Regions from separate parts of the Trinickia sp. genome, predicted to be linked through region 1. Evidence: predicted binding sites of a transcription regulator. Region 1 holds the regulator's gene; each other region holds the start of a gene.
The links. Region 1 encodes FNR, which switches genes on or off when oxygen is low (the NO sensors DNR and NnrR bind a similar motif). Its sites were predicted from a motif close to TTGATNNNNATCAA; they were not measured.

Region 1 (7,191 bases):
TCGGTGACGATCGGCGAACGCCAGGTGAGCGTGAAAGAAACCATCGTCGCGGCAACGCCGTTTTGCGCACTCCGTCACTTCGCCCGCGAAGGCATGGTCCTTCGCTCATCCCCGTATCCCGTTCTGGTCTGCGCGCCGCTGGCCGGCCATCACGCCGTCATGATGCGCGAGACGGTCGAGACGCTGCTGGAGGACACCGACGTCTATGTGACCGATTGGGCCAACGCACGAGACGTTCCGATAACGGCCGGCAGGTTCGGCCTCGACGACTACGTCCAGACCATCGAACGGTTTTTGCGCATGCTCGGCGGCGCCGGACTGCATGTCCTGGCCGTATGCCAGGCCACCGCACCTGCCGCCGCCGCGGCCGCCCTCGTCGCCGCGTGCGGCGAGCCGGCTCCGCTCAGCCTCACGCTGATGGGCGGTCCCATCGATGCACGCATCAATCCGACGGCCGTCGGCCGCTTCGCGCTCGCGCACAGCATCGGCTGGTTCCGAGCCACTCTCATCGATATCGTCCCGCCGGGTTACGCTGGCGCAGGCCGACGGGTCTATCCAGGCTATATTCAACATGCGGCGCTGATGGCCGTGCATCCGGACCGCCAGCTCGCACTCGAATCGCGGTACTGGGCGCACCGGTGGCGCGCAGACAAGACAAAAGCGGCGGAAAGCCGACGCGCGCTCGACGAGTACGCCGCCGTGCTCGACATGACCGAGGACTATTTCCTCGATACCCTGCGGGTCCTCTTTCGCGAGCACCGGCTCGCGCACGGTATTTGGCAGATTGCAGGACGCCGCATCGATGGCTCGGCGCTTGCTAGCACCGCCCTTTGTACGGTCGAGGGCGATCGCGACGATATCACCGGCGCGGGCCAGACGCATGCCGCCCATACCGTTCTAGCGTCCGTGCCGCAGCGCTCGAGAATGCGCCTGACGATCGCCGATTGCGATCACTACGATCTTTTTACCGGAGCCCGCTGGCGCGAAGCGATCCACCCCGAGCTGGCCCGTTTCTGGCGTTCGGCGTCCTCCGCGCGTCGGCGTGGCTCCCGGGTCCGGCCACCCCCGACGGCCAGATCGCGCGCACTTGATTCAGATCAGGCTGCAACGATGAGCGTGCGCCGATGATGTCCGAAAAACGGATCGACTTCGCGGAAGGCCCAAATGTACCGACACATCCTCGCCCCTATCGACGGTAGTGCCACGTCCACGCGCGCGCTCGAGGCCGCGCTCCGGTTCGCCAGCGGTTCGGGCGCCGAATTGCTTGCACTTTTTGTCGTGGACGTGCCGGTCATCGGCTCGGAGGCGCCTGGCTACGATCCGAACCTGGTGCGCGATGCGCTTTTCGAGCAGGGAGCGCGCGTGGTCGACGAAGCGATCGAGAAAATGAAAGCGGCCGACGTTACCGGCACGCCGCGCGTGGTCGAGACCAACCCGCTTCGCGACGATATTGCGCATACGATCTTGCGTGTCGCCGAGGAGTGGCCGGCCGATCTGATTGTCATGGGTACACATGGGCGGCGCGGGTTCCAACGCCTCATGCTCGGCAGCGTAGCGGAACGCTTCCTGCGCATTTCGTGCTGTCCGGTTCTCCTCGTTCCGGCCAGCGATGCGGCGGCCGGTGAAAGTTGAGTGCCGGCCCGACGGCACGGCGGCATCGATCCGGCACGCCGAGGCACCGACGAGCCGCGGACTCCCGTCAGAGTTTGCCCGTTGCGCCGCGGGCCACTTCATCGTGGCGCACGAGCAATACCGGCAGTTCCACCGAGCGCAGCAACGATTCGGCAACGCTGCCCAGCAACACGCGGCGCACGCCATGGCGACCATGCGTTCCAATGACGATGAGTTCCGCCTCACATTCCGCGGCGACGCGAGCAATGACCGAGGCCACGCTTTCGCCGTACGCGTCGACGACACGCGGCGTGCCCTCGACCCCTCCCGCCTTGAAGACTTCTTCGGCTTCCTCGAGCGCCGCGGTCGCCGCCTCGATCGCCTCGGGGCTCGCGCCCTCACCGCCCTGATAGACCGCACCAACGTCCACCAGTTGCGGTGCGTGCTCCACGACGCAGACCGCGACGATCGACGCGCCCGAAGCGCTGGCAATCTTTACGGCCTCGTCGAGCGCAAGACGCGCTGCGCGGCTGCCGTCGATGGCAGCCAGAATACGTGTGTACATGATGGTTCTCCGGGGCACAGGCCCACTGCATCGATCATTGATGCAATAAGTGTGCGACCCGCCAGGCCTGCGCGCCTTGATGCCGATCAACGAGCGATCGGGGGGCGTCGGCAGGCCTGACGAATGAGCCGATTCCTGGCGCGACCGTAGGAAAATGCTTACAAAGCGCCGTCGATACCTACCCCAGTTTCGTATCGCGCTGATATTTTTTTCGCGGGGCGCTGGCCATACTCACTGCCATGAAGGATCACGTGCGTGCTGCCGCGCGCGCGTCACTGGCGGAGGCCACCATGTTGCTCGAACTGGATTTCCCCCGACAAGAAGGCCCATCCCCGGCCCCGCAGGAGACGTCCGGGGGTGCCCACAGTCGAAAGCTACCGTCGCCTGCCAAGGAGGGCTGCGCGTCCTGCTCGCTGCGCTCGGCCTGCGTCCCGGATGGGTTGACCGCTCAGGAAATCGCGCGCTTCGATGCGATCGTCAACACGACGCGGACCATCAAGCGCGGCGAAGCGCTGTACCGTACCCACGATCCGTTCGAGAGCATTTATGCCGTGCGGGCCGGTTCGTTCAAGACCGTCGTCATGCACCGCGATGGCCGAGAGCAGGTCACGGGTTTTCACCTTGCGGGCGAAGTGCTCGGGCTCGACGGTGTCTGTGCCGAACGACACAGCAGCGATGCGATAGCCCTCGAAGACAGCAGCGTATGCATCATGCCTTATTCGCTACTCGAGTCGATGTGCACGGAATCGAAGCAGTTGCAGCGGCAAATGCTGCGCACGATGAGCAGCGAAATCGTGCGCGAATCGTCGCTGATGATGCTGCTCGGCACGATGAGCGCCGAGCAGCGCGTCGCCACGTTCCTGCTCAATCTATCGAGCCGCATGAAGGCGCGCGGCTACTCGGCCGCCGAATTCAACTTGCGCATGACGCGCGAGGAAATGGGCAATTACCTCGGCATGAAGCTCGAGACAGTCAGCCGTATGTTCTCCAAATTCCAGCGCGACGGGCTGCTCGAAACTCACGGCAAAAAAATCCGCATCGTCGATCTGACCGCGCTCGAAGCGGTTTGAGCCCGCCGATATACGCCCTGGGGTTGCGTCAATCGCCGGTCGTCAACACCGCGGCGCCGGTGAGGCGGCCCTCGCGCAAGTCGGACAGCGCCCGGTTGGCCTCGCGCAACGGATAGAGCGTCGTCTCGATGCGCAGCGGCACCTGGCCCGCGATCCGCATGAACGCGTGTCCATCTTCGCGCGTCAGATTTGCGACCGATACAAGGCGCCGTTCGCCCCAGAGCAGGTCGTACGGAAAGGACGGAATCGCGCTCATGTGGATGCCGCCGCAGACCACGATGCCGCCTTTGACGACGGCGGCCAGTGCGGCGGGCACGAGCGCACCGACCGGTGCAAAAATAAGTGCCGCGTCGAGCGGTTCGGGCGGTGCGGCATCGCTGCCGCCGGCCCAATGTGCGCCGAGTCGGCGAGCGAGCTGCTGCGCGGCCGCGTCGCCGGGCCGCGTGAACGCATAGACGATCCGCTGCTGATGGCTGGCCACTTGCGCCACGATGTGTGCGGCCGCTCCGAAACCGTAGATGCCGATGCGCCGGGCGTCGCCGGCCATCGCGAGCGTGCGATATCCGATGAGGCCCGCGCACAATAGCGGCGCGGCTTCCGCGTCGGAGTAACGAGCCGGTATGGGCAGACAATAGCGGCTATCCGCGGCAACCCACTCGGCATACCCACCATCGAGCGTGTAGCCCGTGAACGCCGGCCGATCGCACAGATTTTCTCGGCCGCCGCGGCAGTAGCGGCATTGCCCGCACGTATGGCCGAGCCAGGGCACCCCGACGCGCTCGCCCAGCCGGAATTCGGTGACGCCCTCACCCAGGCCCGCGACGACACCGACGATTTCGTGCCCCGGTACGACGGGCGTCTTGGGATGGGCCAATTCCCCGTCGACCACATGCAAGTCGGTGCGGCACACCCCGCATGCGCGAATGCGGATCAACAATTGCCCGGGGCCGGGCGTCGGATCCGGCAACTCGCGCTCGCTCAAGTGCGGGGACCGGCCGTCGAATACCATCGCGCGCACGTCGTTGTCTCCCGGTGCGAGTCAAGCGTCGTGAAAACGGAAAAACCCGCTATGCAGCAGCACCGGCTTCTTGCCGAGTTCTTGCAACAATTCGCGAGCGGCTCGTTCGATGGCATGCCGATGCTTTTCGAACGCCGCAAGGACATCCTCTTCCCGGAGCGACTGGGCGCCAAAGTGGTCTTCGAGCGCCTCCGCGGTAATTGCGCATTGGACGCGCTCGCCATCGACGAGCGCCGGGAACGCGAGCACCAGGTCGCGGCCGCAGTACTCCGGAGCCTCGATCGGAAAAGAGATATGCATAGCGCCCCCTTTGCGGCAACCGTGCCGCGGCGAATCCATCCGGCAACCTTACGACAAAAGGCGCGGACGTGCCACGCGCCCTTGCCATCAGGATAGTCGATGGCAAGCGTCGTCCTGCTTGACTTGGATCAACGCTTGCGGGGCTCGGATCACTCCGCGGCGACCGTGCGTTGCCGCTGCTCGCCGAGCCCCTCGATGCCGAGGCGGATCGTCTGGCCCGCTTTCAAGTAAACGGGCTCCGGCTTGATGCCCAGACCGACGCCCGGCGGCGTGCCGGTCGAAATTACATCGCCAGGCTGCAGGCTCATGCACTGCGAAAGATACGAGACGAGCTTCGCGACCGTAAAGATCATCGTGCGCGTATTGCCGTTCTGATAGCGGTGCCCGTCGACTTCGAGCCAAAGATGAAGCTGCTGCGGATCGGCGATTTCGTCGCGCGTGACCAGCCACGGGCCCAGGGGGCCGAACGTGTCGAAGCCCTTGCCCTTGTCCCACTGCCCGCCGCGCTCGATTTGCCACTCGCGCTCGGACACATCGTTGATGACGCAAAAACCGGCCACGTAATCGAGGGCGTTCGCTTCGTCGACATACTTGCATGGCCGCCCGATGACGACACCGAGTTCCACCTCCCAGTCGGTCTTTTTCGATCCACGCGGGATCTCGATATCGTCGTTCGGGCCGACGATCGCGCTCGTCCATTTATTGAAGACCACAGGTTCGCTCGGAATCGGCATGTTCGATTCCGCCGCGTGATCCGCATAGTTCAAACCGATACATACCATCTTCCCGACCCGGCCGACGCAGGCACCGATCCGCGGTTCGCCCCGCACGACCGGCAGTGTCGCCGGATCGATCGCCCGCAGCCGCGCAAGGCTCGCATCGGAAAGCGCATCGCCGGCGATGTCGTCGACGTGGGTCGACAAGTCTCGAATGTTGCCCTCGGCATCGACGAGGCCCGGCTTTTCCTGACCTTTCGGCCCATAACGAAGCAGTTTCATATCAGTGGATTGCGATAAGAGAAAGTGGGAAGGATCAATTGGACCAGCCGCCGTCGATGAGATGCACCTGCCCTGTCGTGAACCCCGCTTCGTCCGATGCGAGATAGGCGGCGAGCGCGGCGATCTCTTCGGGTTTGCCGATGCGGCCCATGGGCTGACGCGCGACGAATGCCGCCTCGACTTCGGCGACCGACTTGCCTTGCGTGCCCGCCTGCTCGGCAATGCGCGCCGTCAACGAGGGCGAAGCCACGGTTCCCGGGCAGATCGCGTTGCATCGCACGCCGCGAGTCACGAAGTCCGCGGCGACCGACTTCGTGAGCCCGATCACCGCGGCTTTCGACGCGCCGTAGACGAAGCGGTTCGGCACGCCTTTGACGCTCGAGGCCGCCGACGCCATATTGACGATCGAGCCGCCGCCGCGCTCGAGCATCCCCGGTAAAAACGCGCGGATCGTCCGGTACATCGACTTCACGTTCAGATCGAACGAGAAATCCCAGTCGTGCTCTTCGCATTCGAGCACGCTGCCCGCATGCACGAAACCGGCGCAATTGAGCAGGATATCGATGCTGCCGAGTTCGCTCGCGAGCTCCGCGATCGCAGCCGTATCGCGCACGTCGAGCGGGCGCGCCTCGAACGGTACGTCGCCGAATAGATCGAGCCGGATATCGGTCGCGACGACGCGCGCGCCCTCACGCGCGAATCGCTCCGCGCAGGCGCGGCCAATGCCCTGCGCGGCCGCGGTCACGACCGCGACTTTGCCGGCGAGCCTGCCCGCGAGCGGATGCTCCGGTGATGTTGCCGTGGGATTCATAAACGCTCCGTTTGATGTCCGCCAGCTCGCGCCGCGGGCATGATCGGCAAACAGGCCGGCCCAACCGGCTCGAATGCCTTGTAGGTCAGAATGAATTCCTGGTGGCCGAGCATCTCCGACTTCGACCGCGTGCCGTTGGCGACATCGACGGTCAAATCGAATACTTCGCGCCCGAGCTCGTCGAGCGTGCCGCGTCCCTCGAGGATGCGCCCCGCATCAGCGTCCATGTCGCCCGATAGTTTGCGGTAGGTGTCTGGATTGGCGCAAACCTTGATGACCGGCGACACCGCCGAGCCGACGACCGAACCGCGGCCCGTCGTGAACAAGATCAGGTGGCAGCCGCAGGCGATCAGCTCGCCGATTTCGGCATTGTCGCTGATGTTCGGAAAACCGAAGCGCGGCTCGCCGTCGGGCACGACATCGAGCAGGTAAAGCCCGCCCGTCGGCGGCACGTCGCCCGGCTTGACGATGCCGACGATCGGCGATGCACCGCTTTTCGCATAGGCGCCGAGCGACTTCTCCTCCTGCGTCGTGAGCCCGCCGTCGGCATTGCCGACCGCGAAGCTGCCGTGTCCCATGATCGTGTAATAGCGCGCCGCTTTCGCCACGCATTCGACGATCGCGTCGCCGAGTTCGGGCCGCGCTGCGCGCGACTTCATATGGTATTCGCACCCGACGAGTTCGCCCGTCTCTTCGAAGACGCAGGTCGCGCCGCGTTCGATGAGCGCATCGAACGCGCGCCCCACGGCCGGGTTGGCCGTCATGCCGCTCGTGCCATCCGAACCGCCGCAGACCGTGCCGACGATGAGCTCGGAAAG
Region 2 (7,191 bases), on a different contig from region 1:
GTACTCACCGTATCGACGAGGCGTGTCGTGATCGCGATATTGCGATCCCATAGCTTCTCCAGATGCAGATCGGCTTTCACGCCGTGCACGCCGATATTTGCAATGATTCCGCCCGGAGCGACAATCGCTTCGCACAGCTCGAAGCTCGCGGGCACACCGACGGCCTCGATCACACAGTCAGCGCCCACTCCCTCGGTCAGCTTCATCACTGCCGCAGCGGGATCGAGCGCGCTGATGTCGATACAATCGGTCGCGCCGAACCGCCGAGAAATCTCGAGGCGATTCGCATCGCGGTCGATCATCATGATTCGTGCGGGCGAGTAGAACTGAGCGGTCAACAGCGCGGCGAGCCCGATCGGACCTGCGCCTACGATCGCCACTGTGCTACCGGGCTCGACTTTGCCGTTGAGCACGCCGCATTCGAACCCTGTCGGCAGAATGTCCGACAACATCACGAGCGCGTCTTCGTCGGCACCCGCCGCGATGTGATAGAGACTGGTATCGGCGTGTGGAATGCGCACGTACTCGGCCTGAGTGCCATCGATCCGGTTGCCCAGGATCCAGCCTCCCGTCGTGCAGTGCGAGTACATGCCGCGCCTGCAGTACTCGCATTTGCCGCACGACGAAATGCATGAAATCAGCACATGGTCGCCCGGCTTGAACGCCGTCACGGCAGAGCCGACCTCTTGAACGATGCCGACGCCTTCATGGCCGAGAATGCGGCCGGGTTCGCATGTCGGCACGTCCCCTTTGAGAATGTGCAAATCGGTTCCGCAAATGGTTGTGCGGGTGACCCGAAGGATCGCGTCGGTCGCATCGACGAGAGCCGGTGTCGGGCGATCGTCGAGCGAGCATGCGCCGGGACCGTGATACACGAGAGCTTTCATTACTGGATTACCTCCAAGGAGCCAAAGGTTCGTTCTGCATACAAAACACCTTAAGCCTTGGCGAAACACCCCGGGTTGATTTGCGTCAATCAGTAGAACTCGCCGCGCTCCTAGACTGGAAACAGTTAAGCACCCATCCAGTATCGGAATTCCATTCTTGGGAGCAATGGCAATGAGTTACAAAAGCATCCTCGTGCACCTCGATCCGAGCCAGGCTGTGCACAACCGGCTGGAACTCGCGCTATCGCTTTCCAAGCAGTTCGAAGCTCATCTCACGGGGTTTTTCACTGTCTTCAGGCCGGAACCCGGATCTTTCTACGTGATGGCAGGCAACGCCGACCTTTACAGGGAGCTCGACCATCGGCGCGAGGAGCGCAAAGGCGCTCTCGAACGCCTGTTCCGGGCCGAAATGTTGCGTCTCGGGGTCGCGGGAGAATGGCAATCTTCGACGGAATACGCCAATCGGTACGTGCCGCAGGCGGCTCGTCTCGCCGATCTGGCCATCGTCGGTCAATACGATCCCAGCGACCCCGAGTCGTTCGTCGCCGACCAATTCGTCGAAAATCTGGTGCTCTCGTCGGGACGCCCCGTGTTGGTCGTGCCGTATGCCCGCCAATTCAAAAGCACCGGCTCGCGCGTACTTGTTGCGTGGGACGGCAGTCGCGAGGCCACCCGCGCGCTACACGATGCGTTGCCGTTTCTGGGCCGCGCGAAGCAAGTGACCGTGCTCACCATCGACGCGCTGAAGGGCGAGCCCCCATCGAGCCGCATTCCCGGGTCCGATATCGCGGCGATCGTCTCGCGTTATGGCGCCAACGTCGCCACGCAGGACGTCGAGGGTATGAAAGACGTGCCGACCGGCGAAGCGATCCTCTCCCGAGCCGCCGACCTCGATGCAGACCTGCTCGTGATGGGTTGCTACGGCCATTCGCGCTGGCGCGAGTGGGTGCTCGGTGGCGCGACGCGGTCGATTCTCAAATCGATGACGTTGCCGGTGCTGATGTCGCACTGATAGGAAGCCGTCGACAGGAGACTTCAATGAGAATCACCCTACACCTCGATACATTCAATACCAACCCTAGCGCGTACGCCATTCTCTGGCTGGACGACGCTTCGCTCAAATGGTCGCGCGAAGCGCACGCCGGCCTCGCGCTACCCGCGTGGGGAACCGTGCGCACGGAAGCAGGCAGGACATTGATATTGGACCCGTCCGGCACGCAGCAGCTATGCAAGCTCGAAGGGTTGGGGCTCGGAACCGATGGCGGACCGTTCGAGGGCGAAGTCGGTCGCGCCTCGTGGTGCAATCGGGGTTCGACGAAACGCATGCTGGGCGATTGGCACGTGCAGTGCGTCGACTGCGAAACGAGCGAACCCGAATTCGGCGTCTTTGCCGATGACGAAGCCGCTTGACCTGATATTCGCGACACTCGCACCGCCGGCCACGGTCAACGCCTTCCGGAAGACTTCGTTCATTTCCAAGGATCCGGGTGCGAGTCCTCGTCGAGACCCATGAGCGGGTTGAGCAGGAGCACGAACGCCGCGACGCCGATGACGACTGCCGCCGCACCATAACGGACCGCACTGTCCCGATCAAAAAACAGTCCGTGAATTGCGGCAAAGATGCCGCAAATCGCGACGAATACCGCCAGCGTCGCCAATACGATTCGAAAGTTTGCTCGCATGATCGAACTGCCCCACTGTGCACGCATTGCTCGTGCGACGGCCCGGTGCCGGCGCCAGAGCCTTCATCTTCGCCGGTTGCCTGTGCGCCTCGTTGATATGCGTCAATCGTGCGCGAAGTGAGTAACGAACCATCGCGTACGTTCACACGAATGCCCGAGCCCCAAGCGTCGCGCGCGTTGACGTAGGTCATACCTGCCGGCACCCACGTGTGTAGAGTGGATTTCACGCCGAACTGAAGGATGCTCGATGGATACGCGCAGCAAGGAGAAAAACCCGATCGACGATGCCGCGCTCACGCCCGGCCTTCTAAGCGACAGCCCATTTCGCGCGCTCGACCATGCGAAGGAAGCATGGATCGCGCAAGCCACCGGCGGCCCATCGCCGGCAGCGCTCGCACTCGCTTTCTCCGATTGGTTCATTCACTTGCTGGCGGCACCCGGCAAGCGGATGGAACTCGCTGCACTCGCCGCGAGCCAGGCGGCCCAACTACTGGACTGCGCATACGGTATCGCGCCACGCGAGCCGGATCTGCCGAGCGACGATCGGTTTCGCGCCCCCGTCTGGCAGATCCCCCCATTCCGCGCCTGGCAGTATTCGTTCCGACTGACCGAACAATGGTGGTGTGCAGCGACGCACGAGATGCCCGGCGTGACGCGCCACCATCAAGACGTAGTGTCGTTCGCCGCGCGGCAATGGCTCGACGTTTTTTCGCCGGGCAACTTCCCGCCGACGAATCCCGAGGTCGTCCAACGCACGGCCGAAACCTTCGGCGTCAATCTCGTTCAAGGTACGTTGAACGCGCTCGAAGACGCGTCGCGCGTCGCCGCCGGGCAACCGCCCGAGGGAACGCAGCGGTTCAAACCCGGCGTCGATGTCGCCGTCACGCCCGGGCGCGTCGTTTTTCGCAACCACCTGATCGAGTTGATCCAATACCGTGCGTCGACCGCCGAAGTTCGTGCCGAGCCGATACTGCTCGTGCCCGCGTGGATCATGAAGTACTACATTCTCGATCTGTCGCCGCACAACTCGCTGGTGCGATATCTCGTCGACCAGGGGTACACCGTCTTCTGCATATCGTGGCGCAACGTCGACAAGGACGATCGCGATCTTGGATTCGACGACTACCGTAACCTTGGCATCATGGCTGCGCTCGATGCCATATTGCAAATCATGCCCGGGCGCAAGATCCACGCGGCCGGCTACTGCCTGGGTGGCACGCTTCTCGCGATCGCGGCTGCCGAGATGGCCCGCCGGCGCGACGAGACGCTGGCCTCGATCACGTTGTTTGCCGCGCAAACGGACTTCAGCGAACCCGGGGAACTGCAGCTGTTCATTGACGACAGCCAGATCTATTTTCTCGAGAGCGCTATGTGGGAACGTGGCTATCTCGGCGGCGAGCAAATGGCGGGGTCGTTTCAGCTGCTGAAATCGAACGATCTTGTCTGGTCGCGTGTCGTCCACGATTACCTTCTCGGCGAACGCGCGCCGATGAGCGACTTGAACGCGTGGAACGCGGACCGCACGCGCATGCCCTATCGCATGCACTCGGAGTATCTGCGCAAGCTCTTTCTCGGCAACGACCTTGCATGTGCAAGATACGAGGTTGACGATCGGCCCGTTTCCCTGCGCAACATCCGCACGCCGATGTTCGTCGTGGGCACGGAACGTGACCATATCGCGCCATGGCGGTCCGTCTACAAAATCCACCATCTCTGCGATGCCGACATCACGTTCGTGCTGACGAGCGGTGGCCACAACGCGGGCATCGTCAGCGAGCCGAACCATCCACACCGCCACTACCGTATCGAAACTACCGCCGCCACGGGTCTCAGCGTCGGTCCGGACGAATGGATGGCACTCGCGGACCGACATGAGGGCTCATGGTGGCCCGAATGGAGCGAATGGCTCGGTATGCGCTCTAGCGCGAAACGCCTCCCACCCCCAGCGTGCGGGTCGCTGGGGGTGGAAGACCATGCCACGGCCGACGCCCCTGGCACCTACGTTTTCCAAAGATAGAAGGGACCACGTGAACGACGATCTTTCGGGCAGCCGGCTCACAGGTCACGGTCGCTACGAAGCATTCATTCGCAGCGCTCAGAGCCGGCCGCCCCTGCGAACCGCGATCGTACACCCCTGCTCTCCCGAAGCTATTCGGGCGGCCGTCGAGGCGCGCGACGAAAACCTGCTCGACCCCGTGCTGATCGGCCCGGAAGCGAAGATCCGGGCGGCGGCGGATGCTGCCCAGTGCAGCCTCGCACACATCACGATCGAAGCGGTCGCGCACAGCCACGCCGCGGCCGCCCGAGCCGTCGAGCTCGGCTCGTCCGGAGCGGTGGCGGCGTTGATGAAGGGCAGCCTGCACACCGACGAGCTGCTCTCGGCCGTGGTCGCACCGGGCTCCGGCCTGCGAACCGAGCGGCGCGTCAGCCACGTCTATGTCATGGATGTTCCAGCTTATGAAAAACCGCTCGTCATCACGGACGCGGCCGTCAACATCGCGCCCGACCTCATGCAAAAACGCGACATCTGCCAGAACGCGATCGACTTCCTACGGCTGATGGGCATCGACGAGCCGCGCGTGGCGGTTGTGGCCGCGGTGGAAACCGTGAATCCCAAGATGCAATCCACGCTCGATGCGGCCGCGCTCACGGTCATGGCCACACGCGGTCAAATCACGGGCGGCCTGGTCGATGGCCCGCTTGCATTCGACAATGCGGTCAGCCCCGCGGCCGCGCTGACGAAAGGCATCGTTTCGCCGGTCGCGGGCCGAGCCGACATCCTGCTCATGCCCGATCTCGAAGCCGGCAATATGCTCGTCAAGCAACTCATGCTGTTTGCCGGCGCGGACGGCGCGGGTCTCGTGTTGGGCGCACGCTTACCGGTCATCCTCACGAGCCGCGCCGATTCGCTGCGCGTGCGCCTGGCGTCGGCCGCGCTCGCCAAGCTCGTTGCCGAACGCACGCACCACGATGCCATTCCATCATGAGCGAACCGCTTCTCCTCACGTTCAACCCCGGCTCATCGACGATCAAATGCGGGCTGTTTCGCGTAACGGGCACCTCGCCGATACGCATTGGCAGCGGCAGCATCGATTTTCGGAGCGCACCGTTATCGCTGAACATCTCGAATGGTGGCGAAGCTGTGCGGGTGCCGTTACGCGCACCGCGCACGGACGATCTGCATGCTGTCATCGACGAAACGCTCGATTGGTTCAAAGACCATTTTTCGTTGAACGATTTCGCGCTGGTCGGGCATCGGGTCGTACATGGAGGCGACCGATTCAAAGGTCCCATTGCGATCGACGATCGCGCGCTGGCGGCCATCGAAGAACTCGTCCCGCTCGCGCCGCTGCACCAACCGCAAAGCGTTCGGCTCATTCGTGCCATCCGCACTCTACGGCCACACGTGCACCAAACAGCATCGTTCGATACCGCATTTCATCAGGGGCAACCCGATCTCGTGCGACGCTTTGCGATCGCGCGGCGCCTGTTCGACGAAGGCATCAAGCGATATGGCTTTCATGGCCTGTCATATCGGTTCATCGCCTCGCAACTCGCCAGCCTTTTCCCTGCGCTTGCGCGTGGCAAGATCGTCGCAGCCCACCTCGGGAGCGGAGCGAGCCTCTGTGCACTCGAGGGCGGTGTGAGCCGCGACACGAGCATGGGGTTTTCGACGCTCGACGGCGTTCCAATGGCAACGCGTTGCGGCGCGCTGGATGCCGGTGTCGTGCTGCACCTGCTCGGCCAGCGTCAGTTCAGCCTCGCCGAAGTTGAAGCATTGCTCTATCACGAATCCGGCTTGCTTGGTGTCTCGGGCATCAGCGCCGACAGCCGTGAATTGCTGGCGAGCGCGTTGCCGCAAGCGCGCGAAGCGCTGGACCTCTTTGCCTTTCGTATTGCCGGCGAGGTCGCAAGGCTGGCGACCTCCATGGGCGGGCTCGACGCTGTTGTTTTTACAGCCGGCATCGGAGAGCACCAACCTGCCATTCGAGCGGCAGTCTGCGAACGCCTGGCATGGCTTGGGGTTCGGATCGATGCCCCCTCGAACGCACGCAACGCGCGCGTTATCAGCGATACCACGAGCAAGGTGGACGTGCTCGTGATCGCGACGGACGAAGAGCAGGTGATTGCGCAAGAGGCGGTATCGGTGCTCGACGGCCAGCGCTTGGCGAAAGGATCGGGAGGTGCGCAATGAAGGGACACACTGGCATAGTCGCCGAGCCGCACGCGGCATTGCCGTGTTCTGCGCAAACCGACACGATTGCTTCGGCCCCGGCCGCCGGAGACCAAGACGTATCCGGCGACGAGGTACAGCAGGAAGCCGCCGAGCGCGTGCGGCAACTGATCGAGAGCCCCAGCTACCGGCAGGCCGACGCAGACCGGGCCTTCCTGTTGCGCCCCGAGATGTGCGGCGTGCGCCTGCAACTGGACTTCTGGAAGACGGAGGAAATCCTGCGGCGCCACGGCATCGAACACACGATCGTCGTGTACGGGAGCACCCGCCTCATCGAGCCCGCGGCAGCGCAGCAGCGCCTCGACGCGGCGAGACAAGCGCTCGCCGACGCGCCCTTGAATCCACAATGCCGAAGAGCAGCCGCCATCGCCGAGCGGCTGCTCGCGAA
Region 3 (7,191 bases), on a different contig from region 1:
AAAATAGCGGCCCAGCCCGCCATCCAGATCAGCGTATGGCGGCTCGACACCGAGTTCCAGACCGTGAGGCTCTGCGACGGGTGGCTCGATGACGGCAAGAGGAACGGAAACATGCTGACGCCGACCGTGCCGATGACGCCGATCCATGCGAGCGCGCCGCACCACCAGGCGAGTGTCGCGCGGCGCGCGCGCAGCGCAAAAAAGCCCAGCGTCATGCCGAAGTACGCGAGTGCCGGTACGAACCAAAGCGCGGGAACGGCGCGGTAGTTATCGAACCAGCCCGCGCTGACGAGCACCGCGGTTTGTTGCAGCGGGGTTTGCGCCAAGCCGGGCGCCGGTGCCTGTACGAGCCGATAGCCGTTCAGATGGATCATCCACCATCCGCCGATCGTGAACAGCGTGAATGCGATCGCAATGCCGACCGTGGCGGCGCGGCGCGCACGCGCTTGCAGGGGCCCGGGCTCCGAGCGTCCTGTGAGCATCACGCCGCCCATATAGACGGCAAGCGAGAGCGAAAGAATGCCGCACATCACCGCGAACGGATTCAGCAGCGAGACGAAGCTGCCGGTGTAGTGCGACGTGAGATCCCAGTCGAAATGAAAGGGCACGCCCCGCAGCATATTGCCGACACCCGCGCCGTAGACGATCATCGGCACCGTGCCGCTCACGACGAGCGCCCAGTCCCACACGTTGCGCCAGGCAGCCGTCGGCAGTTTGCTGCGGTACTCGAAGCCGAGCGGCCGCAGGATCATCGTCCAGAGCAGCAACAGCATGACGATGTAAAGGCCCGAGAACGCAGTCGCATAGAGCAGCGGGAATGCGGCGAAAACCGCCCCGCCGCCGAGAACGAACCAGACCTGGTTGCCGTCCCAGTGTGGCGCAACGATATTGAGCGCGATGCGCCGTTCGGTGTCGGTGCGCCCGACATAGCGCAGCAGCGCGCCGACGCCCATGTCCATGCCCACCATGATGCCGAGCCCCATCAGCAGCACGCCGAGCACCAACCACCAGAGCACCTTGAAGACTAGATAGAGTTCCATCTCGCAGTCCTTTTTATCGTGCCGGCGCAGCGGTTGCGCCGGTTCGAACCGCCGCCGGCTCCGTGATGGCGGGTGCCGTATCGCTGCCATGTGGCGCGTCGGGACCTTGGCGGATCGCTCTCACCATCAGGAACGCCTCGATGACGATGAATACCGAATAGAGCAGCAAGAAGCCGGCGAGCGAAAAGATCATGTATCCGACGCTGTGGCTGGACGCCGACATCCAGGTGGGTAACACACCATAGACCGACCATGGCTGGCGTCCGACCTCGGCGGTGATCCAGCCGGTTTCGCACGCGATGAACGGAACCGGGATCATCCATGGTGCGAGCGTGAGAAACCGGCGCCGGCGATGGACGTCCCCGCGCAATGACAAGATGACGGCGATCACGAAGTAGGCCAGCATCGAAATGCCGCAGGCCACCATGATGCGAAACATCCAGAACATCAGGAATACGTTCGGTACCGTGTCTTTCGAGGCCTTCGCGATATCGGCTTCGGTCGCTCGCTCGACGTCCTGGCCAGCCGCATAGCGCTTCACGAGAAACCCATAGCCGAGATCGGCCTTGTGTGCCTCGAACTGCGCGAGCGCAGCGGCGTTGGTCGGATCGGCGCTCAACACCTTCAATGCGGCGACAGCGGGAATGCCGTTTCTGATCCGTTTCACCGCATCGGCTTCGATGCGGTCCACGCCCGGCACCGTCGTATCGAACGTGTGCGTGAGAAGTGGCGTGAGCACATACGGGATCTGCAGACTCCAGGCGTTGCGGCGCTCGCTGTTCAGCGGCCATGCCGCGACGTTGAAAGGCGCCGGTGCGGGCTCGGTTTGCCAGAGCGCTTCCATTGCCGCCAGCTTCGATGGTTGGGCATGGCCGCCCACGAAGCCTAGCGCATCGCCGAGCGTAATGACGCCGGCTACCGAGAGCACACCGAACAGACTGGCCATCCGAAACGAGCGCTTGGCGAGCTCCATATGCCGGCCGCGCAGCATGTAGTAGGCGCTGATGCCCGTCACGAAGATGGCGGCGGTCACGTAGCCGGCAATGCTCGTATGCACGAACTTGGTTTGCGCATCTTCGCTGAAAATCAACGCACTGAAGCTTTGCAGTTCCATGCGCATCGTCACGGGATTGAAGGCGGCCCCTTGCGGGTTCTGCATGAAACCGTTGGCCACGAGAATCCAGAGCGCCGAGAGATTCGAGCCGAGTGCGACGAGATAGGTGACGGCGAGATGCTTGCCTTTCGAAAGCCGCTCCCAGCCAAAGGCCATGAGGCCGACGAACGTCGATTCCATGAAGAATGCCATCAGGCCTTCGATGGCGAGCGGCGCACCGAAGATATCGCCAACGAAGCCCGAGTAGAACGACCAGTTGGTGCCGAACTCGAACTCCATCGTGAGACCGGTCGCCACGCCGAGCGCGAAATTGATCAGAAAGAGCTTGCCCCAGAACTGGGTGATATCGCGGTAGATCGGCTTTCCGGTGATGACATAGACGGTCTCCATGACCGCCAGAAGAAACGACAGCCCCAATGTGAGCGGGACGAACAGAAAGTGATAGAGCGCAGTCGCGGCGAACTGAAGCCGCGAAAGCTCGACCACGGTATTGCTGATCATGTGAAGCTCCGGTAATAGGCGTTGCCGAATCGTGCGAATGGTGCGAACCGTGTGTCGGCAAAGACCCGGCACGAACGCGCGAACGCAACACGTTCGACTGTTATTGATTTTAATTAAGCGCCGCTGGATTTCTTGCGGCATACCGTCGCAAGATCCACGCAAACACGGGGCTCGGCGCGCCTCCGCGCGCCGGGCATCGTTTCGCGCGAGCGTGGTTCTGTTATGGTGCGTGCGGGTACGGTTGCATCGTTCTTCGCAATGGGTGCGACATCGTGCCGCGATGTTTTTATATGTTCGAGCTTCAAGAGCATGAGCCCCGATTCTCAGTTGAAAAAGACCCTGGATGCATGGCTTGCGCGGCGCGCGGACGGTATACGTGCGCCCCTCAGGATGGCCGTCGCAATGGGACTGACGGCAGGAGTCGCCGTGATCGCACAGGCGGCGTTGTTGGCGTGGATCGTCAACGCGGTCATCCTCCGCGGCGCGGCGCTCGCGACAGTGTGGCCGGCACTGGCGGCCATGCTGCCGGCGATCGGTTTGCGCTTCGTCGCCGTGCAGGCGGCGCAGCGATATGCGTTCGCCGGCGCGGCGACCGTGCGCGCCGCGTTGCGCGCGGAGCTCGTTCGCAAGATCCAGGCGCTCGGTCCCGCATGGCTCGCGAACGAGTCGAGCGGTGCGTTATCGAGCCATCTCGTCACGGGAGTGGAGGCGCTCGAGGGCTACTATGCACGCTGGCTTCCGCAGCGCGCGTTGAGCGCACTCTTGCCGCTCGCGCTCGTCGTCGTGATATTTCCGCTCGACTGGGTATCGGGTCTCGTGCTCGTATTGACTGCGCCGCTCATCCCGCTTTTCATGACGCTGCTCGGCAAGGATGCGGTGGCCGCGAACCAGCGCCAGTGGCGCCGGCTCGCGCGCTTGAGCGCACGCCTGCTCGACACCCTCGCGGGCCTCGCGACGCTCAAGCGTTTCAACGCCAGTCGGCGCGAAGCGGAAATCGTCGCCCGCGTGTCCGAGTCGTATCGGCACAGTACGATGCAGGTCTTGCGGATCGCGTTTTTGTCCTCGGTGGCGCTCGAATTTCTGTCGACGGTCAGCATTGCGATCGTCGCCGTGCTGATCGGCTTCAATCTGCTCTATGCGAAGGTGCATTTCCAGCCGGTGTTCTTCGTGTTGCTGCTTGCCCCTGAGTTCTATCTGCCGTTGCGTACGCTCGGCACGCACTATCACGCCCGCATGGAGGCCATTGCGGCCGCGGAGCGTATCGTCGACATCCTGAGTGCACCGTTACCGGAGCGTTGCGCTGCGCGGGCGACGCTGCAGCCTGCGCAGCCTCACCGCATTCGTTTCGAGCGCGTGTCGTTCGCGCATGCCGAAGGCCGCACCGCGGTCGATGCGCTCAGCTTCGTTGCCGAGCCCGGCGAAATCACGGCCCTGGTTGGCCCGAGCGGAGCGGGTAAGAGCACCGCCCTCAATTTGCTGCTCGGCTTCGCGTTGCCCCGAAGCGGTTCGATTTGGATCGGCGACATGGACCTGTCGGCCATAGACGAAGGCAGCTGGCTCGCGAACGTGGCATGGGTGCCGCAGCGCGCGCACCTCTTCGCGGGTACGGTGCTCGACAATCTGCGGCTCGCTTCGCCCGGCGCCTCGCTCGCGCGCGTGCGCGAGGCCGCCGAGCTTGCGGATGCGCACGAATTCATCGAGGCGTTGCCCGCCGGATACGACACGCCTGTCGGCGAGCGTGGCGTGGGCTTGTCCGGCGGTCAGATTCAACGTCTTGCGCTCGCCCGTGCCTTTCTCAAGGATGCGCCCGTGGTACTGCTCGACGAGCCGACCGCCCATCTCGATGCGCGTACGCAGCAACGCATTCATGCCGCGATCGGTCGGCTCGCGCGTGGACGGACGGTGCTGCTTGCAGCTCACCGGCCGGCCACTGCGCAACTGGCGACGCATATCGTCGTCATCGATCGCGGACGCGCCCTCGAGAGCGGATCGCATCGGGAATTGATGTCCCGCGACGGCCTTTATCGCCGTCTGATGCGAGCCTACGACACGCACGATGCGCATGCAGATGCGGTTTCCGGAGTTGTATCGTGAGCGCCTCGCTGCGATCGGACCGGCCGAAGCATTCCCGCGTGCGTCTTGCGCACGAGGCTCGCGCCGATTTCATCCGCCTCGTTCTGCTCTTTCGTCCGTACTGGAAGCGGATGGCGCTCGGTGCAGCCGTCTCGCTCGCGACACTGCTTGCCAATGTCACTCTCATGGCGCTTTCGGGCTGGTTCATCGCCTCGATGGCGCTCGCGGGTATCGCGCGGACGGCTTTCGACTACTTCACCCCGGCGGCGGCGATCCGCGCCTGCGCGATCGTTCGTACGCTTGGGCGTTACATCGAACGGCTCGTCACCCACGATGCCACTTTGCAGTTGCTGGCCCAACTGCGCGTCTGGTTCTACTCTCGTATCGAGCCTCTAGCGCCGGCTCGCCTGGCCGATCTGCGCAGCGCCGATCTCCTGAGCCGCATTCAGTCCGATATCGATAGTCTCGATCACGTTTATCTGCGGGTTCTGCTGCCGATTATCGTAGGCGCCGTTGGTGCAGCGATCCTGATCGCTGCCACGGCCGTTTTCAGCCTGCCGGCGGCACTCGTGCTGTTCGTTTGCCTGCTGTTTGCCGGCGTGGTGCTGCCGGCTTATCTGCTGGCCCGCGCGAACGAGCCCTCGCGTGCATGCGTGGCGCTGCGCGCGCAAATGCGCGAGGCAGTCGTCGACGCCATGCAGGGGTCGGCCGAACTGCGTGTCTACGGCGGTGAGGCATGCTATGCGCAGCGCATCGACGCGCTATCGGCGGAACTCGTCGCCAGGCAGGCCGCGGTGAACCGGCTCGATGCACTCTCGCAAGGGACGCTCGTCGTAGCGGCATCGCTGGCGATGTGGGCGACGCTCGTGCTCGTCGTTCCATCGGTGAGCCGCGGTGCCTTGCCGCCGGCTGATCTGGCGATGTTGGCGCTCCTCGTATTGGCCGCGTTCGAAGCCGCGATGCCGTTGCCGCTCGCCATGCAGATGCTCGGCGAGAGTCTCGCGGCCGCCCGGCGTATTTTTGCGCTCGTCGATGCGGCGCCTGCCGTGGCCGACCCAGCCGAGCCGCATGTGCCGCGCGGCGCCGCGCTCGCGTTCGAGGGCGTCTTCATGCGATATCGGGAGGGCGACGATTGGGCATTGCGCAATGTGTCGTTCGAGTTGCCCGAGTGCGGTCGCCTCGCGGTGGTCGGCGCGAGCGGCGCGGGAAAATCGAGCCTGGTCAACGTGCTGCTGCGCTTTTGGGACTATCAGGCCGGCAGCATCCGGCTTGGCGATCGCGAGTTGCGCGAGTGCGCGGGCGAATCCGTGCGCGCACGCATTGCCGTCGTCTCGCAAGACACTTATCTATTCAACGCAACCGTTCGCGACAATTTGCTGATCGCGCGGCCCGACGCCGACCAAGCGGCGCTGGAGGCGGCATGCCGCAGCGCGCAGCTGCACGATTTCATCACGGACCTGCCGCAAGGCTACGACACGCAGATCGGCGAGGCGGGCGCACGGTTGTCGGGTGGTCAGGCACGTCGTCTGGCGATTGCGCGCGCGCTGTTGCTCGATGCGCCGATTCTCGTTCTCGACGAGCCGACCGAAGGGCTCGACAGCATCACGGAGCAGGCACTGCTGCATACCGTCATGGCGTTGATGCGAGGACGCAGCGTGCTGCTGATCACGCACCGCCTTTCGGCGCTGACCGAGCTTGTCGACGAAGTCCTCGTCATGGACGCCGGCGGCATCGTCGAACGCGGTGCGCCGGGCAGGCTGGCCCGCGGGCAGGGGCCGTTTTCCGAGCTATGGCGATGCGATTCGCGCGAACGCGTCAACCCGCCGCTGCCTCGGCGGGGTCGCCGGCCTGTGCGGCACGCCGCACCATGACGCGGTTGCGCCCGGCCACCTTGGCCTCGTAGAGCATCTGGTCGGCCTGCTTGAGGAGTCCCTCGAGCTCGGCGGCCGCTCCCGTAGCGATGGCAATGCCGAAGCTCGCGGTCATCTGACAGCGCGTACCCGAGTCGGTATCCACGGCGGCGCGGGCGATGTCCTGCCGCATGCGCTCGGCCATCTCGCGGGCAGCTTCGGTGTTTTGCACGCGCGTCATCACCGCAAACTCCTCGCCGCCGATGCGCGCGACGATATCCGAGCGCGCGAAGTGAGTGTGGCAGAGTTGGGCGACCCTGCGCAGCGCTTCGTCGCCGACGGCATGGCCGTAGGTGTCGTTGACGCGCTTGAAGTAGTCGATATCGAACATGATCAGCGCGATGCGTGACGAAGGATCATAGGGCTGCCGGCATAAGGCGCCTGCACGCCCTTCGAAGGCGCGCCGGTTCAAAAGCCGCGTGAGCGGGTCGGTCTCGGCCATCGTCGCCAACTCGTCGATCAGGCGTGCGCGGTCGGTTTCGAGCCGCGCGCGTTCGATACTGTTCTCTTTCAGGACGCGCAGCGCATCGAACATCACGCGGATATCGTCCCG

Region 2: a site for FNR is predicted at 2,662-2,675, ahead of ACO1XS_RS21085 (PHA/PHB synthase family protein). Genes of this name have one in related genera too.
Region 3: a site for FNR is predicted at 2,759-2,772, ahead of cydD (thiol reductant ABC exporter subunit CydD). Genes of this name have one in related genera too.

What each region holds. Positions count from the first base shown of each region.
Region 1 is NZ_JBMRBK010000079.1:172,973-180,163, reverse strand. It holds gene phaZ (polyhydroxyalkanoate depolymerase) at 1-1,128, shown strand, start outside; gene ACO1XS_RS22840 (universal stress protein) at 1,165-1,632, shown strand; gene ACO1XS_RS22835 (universal stress protein) at 1,700-2,176, opposite strand; gene fnr (fumarate/nitrate reduction transcriptional regulator Fnr) at 2,467-3,246, shown strand; gene ACO1XS_RS22825 (zinc-dependent alcohol dehydrogenase family protein) at 3,275-4,264, opposite strand; gene ACO1XS_RS22820 (DUF1488 family protein) at 4,286-4,564, opposite strand; gene ACO1XS_RS22815 (ureidoglycolate lyase) at 4,714-5,562, opposite strand; gene ACO1XS_RS22810 (SDR family oxidoreductase) at 5,597-6,373, opposite strand; gene ACO1XS_RS22805 (UxaA family hydrolase) at 6,370-7,191, opposite strand, start outside.
Region 2 is NZ_JBMRBK010000075.1:130,472-137,662, reverse strand. It holds gene ACO1XS_RS21105 (zinc-dependent alcohol dehydrogenase family protein) at 1-887, opposite strand, end outside; gene ACO1XS_RS21100 (universal stress protein) at 1,060-1,899, shown strand; gene ACO1XS_RS21095 (DUF3564 family protein) at 1,926-2,297, shown strand; gene ACO1XS_RS21090 (DUF2964 family protein) at 2,357-2,569, opposite strand; gene ACO1XS_RS21085 (PHA/PHB synthase family protein) at 2,817-4,586, shown strand; gene ACO1XS_RS21080 (bifunctional enoyl-CoA hydratase/phosphate acetyltransferase) at 4,543-5,556, shown strand; gene ACO1XS_RS21075 (acetate/propionate family kinase) at 5,553-6,764, shown strand; gene ACO1XS_RS21070 (LOG family protein) at 6,761-7,191, shown strand, end outside.
Region 3 is NZ_JBMRBK010000022.1:226,026-233,216, forward strand. It holds gene cydB (cytochrome d ubiquinol oxidase subunit II) at 1-1,040, opposite strand, end outside; gene ACO1XS_RS05635 (cytochrome ubiquinol oxidase subunit I) at 1,054-2,655, opposite strand; gene cydD (thiol reductant ABC exporter subunit CydD) at 2,965-4,749, shown strand; gene cydC (thiol reductant ABC exporter subunit CydC) at 4,746-6,599, shown strand; gene ACO1XS_RS05650 (GGDEF domain-containing protein) at 6,544-7,191, opposite strand, start outside.